Regions from separate parts of the Streptomyces sp. WMMB 714 genome, predicted to be linked through region 1. Evidence: riboswitches for the same ligand, from Rfam matches in the RefSeq annotation. Region 1 holds a riboswitch; the other holds the start of a gene.
What was found. A riboswitch is a leader RNA that binds a small molecule or an ion and turns the genes downstream of it on or off. The one in region 1 is predicted to bind glycine.
Positions count from the first base shown of each region.

Region 2: it holds a riboswitch for glycine, as region 1 does, so the genes downstream of both, gcvT (glycine cleavage system aminomethyltransferase GcvT) here and gcvP (aminomethyl-transferring glycine dehydrogenase) in region 1, are expected to answer to the same signal.

Region 1 is NZ_FMHJ01000014.1:195,721-199,121, forward strand. It holds gene gcvP (aminomethyl-transferring glycine dehydrogenase) at 1-1,080, opposite strand, end outside; glycine riboswitch at 1,268-1,365, opposite strand; gene H181DRAFT_RS23740 (PRC-barrel domain-containing protein) at 1,634-2,029, shown strand; gene H181DRAFT_RS23745 (DNA polymerase IV) at 2,036-3,401, opposite strand, start outside.
Region 2 is NZ_FMHJ01000007.1:83,433-86,833, reverse strand. It holds gene H181DRAFT_RS14585 (hypothetical protein) at 1-227, shown strand, start outside; gene H181DRAFT_RS14580 (AAA family ATPase) at 309-1,028, opposite strand; glycine riboswitch at 1,250-1,359, shown strand; gene gcvT (glycine cleavage system aminomethyltransferase GcvT) at 1,500-2,654, shown strand; gene gcvH (glycine cleavage system protein GcvH) at 2,833-3,213, shown strand; gene glyA (serine hydroxymethyltransferase) at 3,300-3,401, shown strand, end outside.

The DNA of each region.
Region 1 (3,401 bases):
CGGGCCGTGGTGGACGGCGTACATGCCGGCCATCACGGCGAGCAGCACCTGCGCGGTGCAGATGTTGCTGGTGGCCTTCTCGCGGCGGATGTGCTGCTCACGGGTCTGCAGCGCGAGACGGTAGGCCTGGTCGCCGTCCGCGTCCTTGGACACGCCCACCAGACGGCCGGGCAGGCTCCGCGCGAACTTGTCCCGCACCGACATGTAGCCGGCGTGCGGTCCGCCGAAGCCCATGGGCACGCCGAAACGCTGGCTGGAGCCCACGGCGATGTCCGCGCCGAGCTCGCCCGGCGAGGTCAGCAGCGTGAGCGCGAGAAGGTCGGCGGCGACGGTCACGATCGCGCCCAGTTCGTGCGCCCGGTCGATCACGGCACGGTGGTCGCGTACGGCGCCGGACGCCCCGGGGTACTGCAACAGCACACCGAAGACGCCCTGTTCGGCGACGTCGGCCGGGATCCCGTCGCTGAGGTCCGCGACGACCACCTTGACGCCCGTGGGTTCGGCCCGCGTACGCACGACGGCGATGGTCTGCGGCAGGCAGTCCGCATCGACGAGGAAGACGCCCTGCTTGACCTTGCCGACCCTGCGGGAGAGCGCCATGGCTTCCGCCGCCGCGGTCGGTTCGTCCAGCAGCGACGCTCCGGAGGTGGGGAGCCCCGTCAGGTCGGCGACCATCGTCTGGAAGTTGAGGAGGGCTTCGAGTCGGCCCTGCGAGATCTCCGGCTGGTAGGGCGTGTACGCCGTGTACCACGCGGGATTCTCCAGGATGTTCCGCACGACGACCGGCGGCGTGAAGGTTCCGTAGTAGCCCAGGCCGATCATCGACGGCAGGACGCGGTTGCGCCCTGCGAGGCTGCGCAGCTCCGCGAGCACCTCGGCCTCGCTCTGCGCCGGCAGCAGGTCCAGTTCCCCGTGGCTCTTGATCACCTCGGGGACGGCGGCGGACGTGAGCTCGTCGAGGGAGCCGTAGCCGACCTGGGCGAGCATCTTCGCCCGCGCGCCGGAGTCGGGACCGATGTGGCGCCGTTCGAAAGGAGTGCCGCGCTCGAGATCGGTGAGGGGGATGCGGTTGGCGGTCATCTGCGGGGGCCTCCTGGTCGTTGCGACCTGCGAGGGACACCACGACACGGGTGCCCGGACGGCCTCCCCCTCTGTCATCTCAACCTGAGAGTTTCACCGGCCCGCCCAGCACGCGGCCGGTCCGGCTTTCACCGTCGGTGAGGGGGAGCCCAGGCACTGCATGGCTCGCCCTGCTTTCCAGAGTGACCTCACCCGCGCGGTACGTGAGCCTGAGAGATTCCGGGGAGGAGTTGCTCCTTCGGCGCCCCCGGCACCTGCGCCGGAGGACTCTCCCGCTCGGGGTCGTCAGCCGCTTTCGAGCGTACCAGCGGTTCCGCTGACGGGAACTGGAGGTGCACTCGAGTGGCCAAACCCCGCAATGTGCCTTTGGGTAGGTAATACGGCTTGCGCGACCGGCTCCCGGCGCCGCTGGAGCCCCAGCACTCTGCCGCGCGTGACAAGCACCCGAGCGGGTACCGGGGCCCGTTGGACCTGCCCGCCGGAGAGCCGGAGCCGTACCGGGCCACCGCACACGCGGTCACACAGCGCCCACTCGCGAGCACATGGAGGACCCGTGCAGAGGGACATCGACCCCCGGAAGCTGATCGGGCGCAGAGCGCTCGACTCGAGCGGATGCAAGATCGGAACGGTGGGCGAGGTCTATCTCGACGACGCCACCGGCGAGCCGGAGTGGGCCGCCGTCCGCGCCGGTCTCCTCCGGCGCGAGGCTCTCGTCCCGCTGGGGCCGAGCGAGTTCGTGGACGGCGTGCTCCTGGTCCCCTTCGCACGCTCGCTCGTCAGGGGTACTCCCGTCCTCGGCGTAGGACGGCACCTCTCTCCCGTGCAGGAGCTGCAGCTCTACATCCACTACGGGCTCGACGTACCCGCCCCGGCGGAGGAGGGCCCGCCGTACCCGGCCTCCCCGCCGCCTGACCGCGACTTCGGGCGCATAGCGGGGTCGGAGAGCTGAAGGGCCTCACTCCGCCGGCCCCGCCCCACCACCGCTCCCCCGCCCTTCACGCCCGGCCATCGCAGCCAGCGGAACGGGGTCCGCCGGCTGCAGGTCCGGGTCGTCCACGGGGTAGGTGCGCACCCTCCCCGGCGCCGAATCGGGGGTCTCGAACCGCACAGTCACACGCCCCACGCCGCTTCCCTGGACCCAGCCGAAGCCGTGCTCCGCATGCCACACGTCACGCCCGGGAAGCCACCGCCGGTCCGCGAGCGGTTCCGCGTCCTCCTCCGCTGACGGCACAGGGGCGCCGCCGGCAGCATGCGGCTCCCCTTCCGGTGGTTCGGCGGCCTCCGCGGCGGCTGCGGCCTGGGCGAAGAGGTCCTCCTGCGTGAAGTCCGCGAGACCCGTCACGCCCACACCGAGCAGCCGGACCCCGGCCGTGGTGTCCACGGTGTCGATCAGCCTGGCCGCGGCCTCACGCACGACTGCCGGGTCGTCCGTGGGGCCCCGCAGCGTCTCCGAACGGGTGAGCGTGGAGAAGTCGTAGCTGCGCACTTTGATCACGACGGTCCGCCCGGACCTCCCCGCGGCCTGCAGGCGCTCGACGCACCGGCCCGCGAGCCGGGCCACATGGGCCTGCACCAGGGTGCGCTCGGTGAGGTCGACGTCGAAGGTGTCCTCCACGGAGACGGACTTGGCGTCCCGCTCGGCGACCACGGGCCGGTCGTCCCAGCCGTTCGCCATCGCGTACAGCGACGCGCCGTGCGCCTTCCCCAGCAGCCTCAGCAGCTCCGCCTCCCCCGCCTCGGCCACGTCCCCCACCGTGGTGAGGCCCGCCCGGCGCAGCACCTCGGCCGTGGCCGGGCCGACCCCCGGAAGCGTGCGCACCGGCATCGGGGCCAGCAGCTCGCGCTCCGCTCCCGGCTCTATGAGGTAGAGGCCGTCGGGCTTGGCCTCCTCCGAGGCGATCTTGGCCAGCATCTTCGAGCCCGCAAGGCCGACCGAGCCGCTCAGGCCCGTCGCCTCGCGGATCATGACGCGCAGCCGCTCCCCCACCTCGCGTGCGGCCCGCGCCTCCGCCGCCTCCAGCACCTCCCCGGCTTCGAGGTCGACGAACGCCTCGTCGAGACTCAGGGGCTCCACCAGCGGGGAGTGGCGGCCGAGGATCTCCATCACGATGTCGCTGACCTGCCGGTAGAGCGTGAAGCGCGGGGTGAGGTACGCGGCGTTGGGGCACAGCCTGCGTGCCTGCGCCATGGGCATCGCCGAGTGCACCCCGTAGATCCGTGCCTCGTAGGAAGCGGTGGAGACCACCCCGCGGGGCCCGAGGCCGCCCACGACGACGGGCTTCCCGCGCAGGCTCGGCTTCGCTGCCTGCTCGACGGCGGCA
Region 2 (3,401 bases), on a different contig from region 1:
ACGCGCTGGAGGGGCGCGCCGAGGCGCTGCTGGACAGCTCGCGGGACGGTGACACGCGGCGCAGCCGCGCGGAGGCCCGCCGCCTGGCACGGGAGACGGTGCGGCTGCTCGCCACGGCTCCCGGCGGACGGGCCGGCGCGTACGAGGACGCGGAGCGGGACCGCCCGGACGGCGGGGACGGCGTGCGGCAGTGGACGGGGAGGCTGCTCTCCTCGCTGCTGGGCTGAGGAGGATGCGCCCGGCCGCCCCGTCGTTCCCGGCGGACGGCGGGGCGGCCGGGCGCATCGTTCACGAGTCCCGGCCCCGGCTCATTGCTTGACGGGGCCGCACCCCTGCCGCTCGGCGTGCTGGTCGAAGGCCACTCCGCGCAGCGCCGCGGCGGCTTCCCGGTCCAGCAGCACCACGGACGCGCATCCGCGCGGCAGGCGCCCGGTCTCGGCGTCGGCGAGGAGTTGCCGCACGGCCCTGCGGTGCCGGAGGAAGGCGTAGTCGGAGACGCGCCGCCCCCGCTGCTCCTGACCGGCCAGGGCGGCCGACGGCGGTACGTCGAGAAGGACGAGGTGCATCGCCCGCCCGCGCCTGCGCGAGTCCCTCCCCAGCCAGTTGCGCACCCAGCTCTGGCTTCCGCAGTCGTGCACGATGACGCTCGCGCCCGAGGCCAGCGCGGCGCGCAGCCCCGCGTAGTGCGTGAGCCGGACCAGCGGCCGGTAGACGGCGTAGGGGAGCCAGCGGGGCAGCAGGGCCGACCAGCGCTCCCGTGCGTCCTGGGAGTCGATGCGGCGGACCGTGTCCGCCACGGCCACGACGCGGCGGATCAGCGTCGACTTCCCGCTCCCGGGGAGTCCGGAGACCACCACCCTGTCGCCGGTGGGGAAGCGCAGCGTCCGTCTCGACGAAGTGCCGCGCAGATCGTGCCGGACGACCGGCGTGGACGCTTTCGTGGCGGAGGCGGCCCGCCCCTGCCGGGAGCCGGCTTGGGAGTATCCCCAGCCCGTCACCGTCGCGTACGTACTGCGCAGGCTGCCCACCTGATCGCCCTCCCCGAATAACGCCGCCGTACAGCGGCTCGCTCCGAGAGTGTCAAGAAACGGTAATGCGCATCAAGGCGGCGATTACCCCCCTGCGGGCGGCCGTTGGCCGTGCGCGGCCGGACCCTGCCCGCTCCCCCGCTGTTCTGCCCGCTGTCCGCACCGTCGACGCGTCTTCCGTGCCGTGCCATGATGTGCGGGCCAACTGCATACCGGCCGTTTGAATCCACGCGGGAGAGTTCCCGGCCGCGCGCAGCGCGCGGGCCCGCCGGGGCGCCGAAGGAGCAAGTCCTCCCTTGAATCTCTCAGGCACCGATACCGCGCAGGACGAGGCAGATCTGAAAAGCGGGCCGCCGCCGTGCGGCTCCACCCAAGGTGCAAGCCACCCCTTCTCAGGGCTCGTGGCGAACCTCTCAGGTTCCGATGACAGATGGGGAGGACATCCGCGTCACCGAGTCACGGGAGCCTGACATGAGCGACACCAGCGAGACCGCCGCGGGCGGCCGCCCCCGCACCACCGCCCTGGACGCCACTCACCGTGCGCTCGGCGCGACGATGACCGACTTCGCGGGCTGGGACATGCCGCTGCGGTACGGCAGCGAGCGCGACGAGCACGTCGCCGTGCGCACCCGCGCGGGGCTGTTCGACCTCTCCCACATGGGCGAGATCGCCGTCGAGGGCGCGCAGGCGGGCGAGCTGCTGGACTACGCCCTGGTGGGCAACCTCTCGGCGCTGAAGGCGGGCCGCGCCCGCTACACGATGATCTGCGACGGTCAGGGCGGCATCCTCGACGACCTGATCGTCTACCGCACGGGCGAGCAGCGGTACATGGTCGTGGCGAACGCCGCCAACTCCCAGGTCGTGCTGGACGCGTTGCACGAGCGCAGCACGGGCTTCGACGCGACGGTCCGCGACGACCGGGACGCCTACGCGCTGATCGCCGTGCAGGGCCCGGAGGCCGCCGGCATCCTCAAGGCGCTCACCGACGCCGACCTGGACGGCCTGAAGTACTACGCGGGCCTGCCGGGCACCGTCGCCGGGCGCGAGGCGCTCATCGCCCGTACCGGCTACACCGGTGAGGACGGCTTCGAGCTGTTCGTATCGCCCGCCGACGCCGTCGCGGTCTGGGAGGCGCTCACCGAGGCGGGCGCCCCGGTGGGGCTGGTGCCCTGCGGGCTGAGCTGCCGTGACACGCTCCGCCTGGAGGCCGGCATGCCGCTGTACGGGCACGAACTGTCCACGGCGACAACGCCGTTCGACGCGGGGCTCGGCCGCATCGTGAAGTTCGAGAAGACCACCAACGACGGCTCCTTCGTGGGCCGTGAGCCCCTGGAGGCCGCCGCCGCGCGTGCCGAGCAGGCGCCCCCGCGGAAGCTTGTCGGCCTCGTCGCGGAAGGCCGCCGGGTGCCGCGCGCCGGATACACCGTGGTCTCCGCCGCGGACGGCTCGGTCATCGGCGAGGTGACCTCCGGGGCTCCCTCGCCGACTCTCGGCAAGCCGATCGCCATCGCCTACGTCGACGCGGCACACGCCGAGCCCGGCACGGAGGGCGTCGCGGTGGACATCCGCGGCAAGCACGAGCCGTACGAGGTCGTGGCGCTCCCCTTCTACAAGCGGCAGCGCTGAAGCCCAGGCGGGCCGGGGTCGCCGATCCCACAGTGCCGGGTGTCGTGGCCGCGGCGCCGCCTGGGAAGGATCACCTCCGTGCCCGGCCGCCCCGGGTCCGCAGGTCCGGGCGTGCGGCGCCCGTCCCACTGGCCAAGACCGTTTTCCTCGTCCCCCTCACATCCAGGAGAATCGCACCATGAGCAACCCCCAGCAGCTGCGTTACAGCAAGGAGCACGAGTGGCTGTCGGCCGCCGAGGACGGCGTCTCGACGGTCGGCATCACCGCGCACGCCGCGGACGCCCTCGGCGACGTCGTCTTCGTCCAGCTCCCGGAGGCGGGCGAGTCCGTCACCGCGGGCGAACCCTGCGGTGAGCTGGAGTCGACGAAGTCGGTGAGCGATCTGTACGCACCGGTCTCCGGCGAGATCACCGAGATCAACCAGGACGTCGTCGACGACCCGGCCCTCGTCAACTCCGCACCCTTCGAGGGCGGCTGGCTGTTCAAGGTACGGCTCTCGGACGAGCCGGAAGGGCTGCTCTCCGCCGAGGAGTACACCGCCTTCGCCTCCGGCAGCTGACCGCGCGCCGCGCCCGCCCCATCCGCCCGAGTCCCCGCCCACTGCCCGCCACAGTGCCTGCCCGGCCCGCCACTAGGGATGGTTCCATGTCGCTTCTGAACAGCTCGCTCCACGAGGTGGACCCGGACGTCGCCGCCGCGGTCGACGCCGAACTCCACCGCCAGCAGTCCACCCTCGAGATGATCGCC